Regions from separate parts of the Mixta sp. BE291 genome, predicted to be linked through region 1. Evidence: predicted binding sites of a transcription regulator. Region 1 holds the regulator's gene; the other holds the start of a gene.
What was found. The regulator CRP, encoded in region 1, controls carbon source genes, mostly activating them, when cyclic AMP is high. The targets are predictions, from matches to a motif close to ATGTGANNNNNNTCACAT.

Region 2: a site for CRP is predicted at 1,282-1,299, ahead of psiE (phosphate-starvation-inducible protein PsiE). Genes of this name have one in related genera too.

What each region holds. Positions count from the first base shown of each region.
Region 1 is NZ_JAVDXN010000004.1:480,383-482,587, forward strand. It holds gene J2X14_RS12265 (YccS/YhfK family putative transporter) at 1-415, opposite strand, end outside; gene crp (cAMP-activated global transcriptional regulator CRP) at 479-1,111, opposite strand; gene J2X14_RS12275 (phosphoribulokinase) at 1,398-2,205, opposite strand, start outside.
Region 2 is NZ_JAVDXN010000008.1:132,514-134,718, reverse strand. It holds gene J2X14_RS17555 (YjbH domain-containing protein) at 1-1,211, shown strand, start outside; gene psiE (phosphate-starvation-inducible protein PsiE) at 1,358-1,756, shown strand; gene malG (maltose ABC transporter permease MalG) at 1,847-2,205, opposite strand, start outside.

The DNA of each region.
Region 1 (2,205 bases):
TATAAAGCAGCGGCGGGCCCCAGATGGGCATATGCCCCACCAGACCCAGCGTAAAAATTGCCGCAATCAACGAGGCGGGCAGCAGACGCGCATGCAGCGAACCGATTTCACCGGTAACGCCGAGCAACAGCGCCATGGCGAACAGCGCCACGGGTAGCGGCACCTGCTGCAGCGTAAGCCATTGCAACAGGAAACTGCTGAGCGCAAACAGCGAGCCGCCAACGATCAGGCGTTTAAAAAAGCGGCGGTGGGGCGTATCCAGCCCGGCGATATTACAGCAGGCGGGCACCAGTGAGAAAAGTAACCCTTGTTGCAGGTTACCCAGCAGCCAGCCAATGGCGACCGGCAAACAGAGCACCAGCGTCTGACGCAGGGCATAGTTCACTTCAGGATGGTAAATAATTCTCCGCCACATCACGACATCACCAAAAATAAATACGGCGTGATGACAGGCATCACGCCGTATTTTCAGGGGTGCTTAACGGGTGCCGTAAACGACAATCGTTTTACCGTGAGCGGAGATCAGGTTTTGATCTTCCAGCATTTTCAGAATACGGCCCACCGTTTCGCGCGAGCAGCCAACGATCTGACCGATCTCCTGACGGGTAATTTTGATTTGCATCCCGTCCGGGTGGGTCATCGCATCTGGCTGTTTCGCCAGGTTCAGCAGCGTTTGCGCAATGCGGCCAGTCACGTCAAGGAAAGCTAAATTGCCTACTTTCTCTGAAGTCACCTGCAGGCGGCGCGCCATCTGGGAAGAGAGGCGCATCAGAATATCGGGATTCACCTGAATCAGCTGGCGGAATTTCTTATAAGAAATTTCAGCCACTTCACAGGCGGTTTTCGCACGTACCCATGCACTGCGTTCCTGACCTTCTTCAAACAGGCCAAGCTCGCCAATGAAATCACCCTGATTAAGATAGGAAAGAATCATCTCTTTGCCTTCTTCATCTTTGATCAGTACCGCAACCGCACCTTTTACGATGTAGTAGAGCGTCTCGGCCTTTTCACCCTGATGAATCAACGTGCTTTTTGATGGATATTTGTGGATATGGCAATGTGACAGGAACCATTCGAGTGTAGGGTCTGTTTGCGGTTTGCCGAGAACCATTCGCTATTATCCTCTGTTGTAATCGTGCCCTAAATACAGGGGGCAGTTTTCCCTGTCAGGCGTGGAAATCTTCAAGCGTTTCCTGCTGGAAATTTATGCAGGCAACTGCGAGGCCTTAAGGCGTGCAGTCGTCCCGTTTTCGTTTCATAGAACGAAAATATTACAGCTTTGTTTGTAGCACAGCTTTATCTTACTGTCTCCTGTTGTCTCGCTTCAGCTTGTGCTGAATCGGACAATTGCCGTGTAGTTGTTGCCAGCCCAGGCAATGCTTTGGCTGACTTATCAGCTATTCGATTTTCTTGCCTTCTATCAGACGTTTCACTAACGGCAGCATGATCAGCTCCATCGCCAGGCCCATTTTTCCGCCCGGCACCACCAGCGTATTAATATGTGAAATAAAGGAGCCTTGCAGCATCGCCAGCAGATAGGGGAAATCGATATCCTCCAGACCGCGAAAATGAATCACCACAAAGCTTTCATCCAGCGAAGGAATGGCGCGCGCGGCAAAAGGATTCGAGGTATCCACCGTGGGGACGCGCTGAAAGTTAAGATGGGTGCGTGAAAACTGCGGCGTGATGTAGTTAATGTAATCTTCCATTGAGCGCACCACCGAATCCATCACCGCTTCGCGTGAATGGCCGCGTTCGCTGGTGTCGCGTATCAGCTTCTGGATCCATTCCAGGTTGACGATCGGCACCACACCCACCAGCAGATCGACCTTTTCCGCCACGTTGTGCTGCTGCGTCTCCACACCGCCGTGCAGCCCTTCATAAAACAGAATGTCCGTTGGCTCCGGCAGCGGCTGCCACGGTGTGAAGGTACCCGGCAGCTGATTCCACGGCACCGCTTCATCATAGGTATGCAGGTACTTACGCGACTGGCCCCGCCCATGTTCGCCATATTCAACAAAGGTTTGCTCAAGCAGGCCAAAGTCGTTGGCTTCCGGGCCAAAATAGCTGATATGGCGGCCCAGATCGCGTGCCTTGCGGATCGCCATATCCATTTCCGGACGCGTATAGCGGTGAAAGCTGTCGCCCTCAAGTTCGGCGGCGTGTAGGTTAAGCTGTTGGAAAATCTTACGAAAGGCAAGGCTG
Region 2 (2,205 bases), on a different contig from region 1:
AGCCCCAGCCGGAAACGCTACAGCATACAACGGCGGCGAACCAGCTAACGCAGCTGAAATATAACGCCGGTCTGGATGCGCCTAATCTGCAGGTGAAAGATCGCACGCTCTATGTCACCGGCGAGCAGGTGAAATATCGCAATACCCAGGAGGGCGTCGATCGCGCCAATCTGATCCTGATGAATGGCCTGCCGGAAAATGTCGATACGCTGCGCGTGACGCAAACGCGTTACAACCTGCCGCAGGTCACCACGGAAACCAACGTCAACAGCCTGCGTCAGCAGCTGGAAGGTTATCCGCTGGGACATGAGCAGCCGCTGGCGCAACGCCGCGTGAATCCGATCGATCCGGGTGAAACCGAGCAGGGCTACTATATCGAGAAAGCGCGCTTCAGCTACGGCATTTCGCCGGTACTGAATCAGTCGGTCGGCGGCCCGGAAAGCTTCTACATGTATCAGGCGGGCGTCAATGCCAATGCCGATTACTGGCTGACGCAGCATCTGCTAGTGGGCGGCGGCGTCTTTGCCAACCTCGCCAATAACTACGATAAATTTAATTATGACGGACGGCCGAACGACTCTTCGCTGCCGCGCGTGCGCACCCACATTCGCGACTATGTAGAAAATAACGTTTACGTGAATAACCTGCAGGCGAACTGGTTCCAGGCGCTGGGCAACGGTTTTTATGGTCAGATGTATGGCGGCTATCTGGAAACCATGTATGGCGGCGTGGGGGCGGAGGTGCTCTATCGTCCACTCGATTCCAGCTGGGCAGTGGGCGTCGATGCCAACTACGTTAAGCAGCGCGACTGGAACAACATGATGAAGTTCACCAACTACAAAGCGCCGACCGGGCATCTTACCGCCTACTGGCAGCCGTGGTTTATGAATAATGTGCTGGTGAAAATGAGCGTGGGCGAATATCTGGCGAAGGATAAAGGCGGCACCATCGACATCGCAAAACGCTTCGACAGCGGCGTGACGGTGGGCGCTTATGCCACCTTAACCAACGTTTCCGGCGACGCGTATGGCGAAGGCAACTTCACCAAAGGGTTCTATATTTCCGTGCCGATGGATCTGTTTACCGTTACCCATAACCGTGGTCGCGCTCAGGTTAACTGGACGCCGTTGACGCGCGATGGCGGACAGATGCTGGGCCGTAAATATCAGCTGTATGACATGACCAGCGACCGCGATAGCCACTTTCGTTGATTAGTGCTTTGGTTGTGCGTTTATCACAACGCTCTGGCTACGGTCAGGGCGTTTTTTTATGCAGCGCATAATGTGATGTTGGTCACATTCTGTCATGATGTCAGCACGGCAGATGCCGGTTACCTTGCACGCAAAAAGGACCAACAATGAGTAGTGAGAAAATGATTGCCACTGTTCTGCAGTGGATATTAAACGTGGGACTGTTGTTTCTGGGGATCATTTTGATCGTTTTCCTCGGCAAAGAGACCATTCACCTGGCTAACGTATTACTGAATACCGGCGAAGCCGCCTCGGCCTATTTGTTGGTGGAAGGCATTGTGATTTGGTTTCTCTATTTTGAGTTTCTTGCTCTGATCGTGAAATATTTCCAGTCGGGATACCATTTTCCGCTGCGCTATTTTATCTATATCGGCATCACGGCGATTATCCGGCTGATCGTGGTCGACCATAAAAACCCGTTCGACACGCTCTGCTATTCCAGCGCTATTTTGATTCTGGTGATCACGCTATGGCTGGCCAACAGCAATCGCCTGAAACGCGAATAAAAAAAGGCGGCCTCTTGGCCGCCTGAATATACACAGGACACAACTTAGCAGTGGCAATAACAACAAAGGCAACAACGGCAATAAAAAAGCTTAACCCTTCACGCCGCCAGCGGTCAGCCCGCTAACCAGCCAGCGCTGCGCCAGCAGGAACACCAACGTAATCGGCAGCGCAGACAGCACCGCCGCTGCGGCAAAATCGCCCCACAGATAGTTCTGCGGATTCAGGTATTGCTGCATCCCGACCGCCAGCGTATAGCTGTTCACATCACGCAGCAGCAGCGAAGCGACGGGAACTTCCGTCACGGCAGCGATAAACGACAAAATAAACACCACGGCGAGGATGGGCACGGAAAGCGGCAGTAAAATCAAGCGGAAAGCCTGCCATGGCGTCGCGCCGTCCAGCGCCGCTGCTTCTTCCAGCGAACCGTCAATGGTTTCAAAGTAGCCTT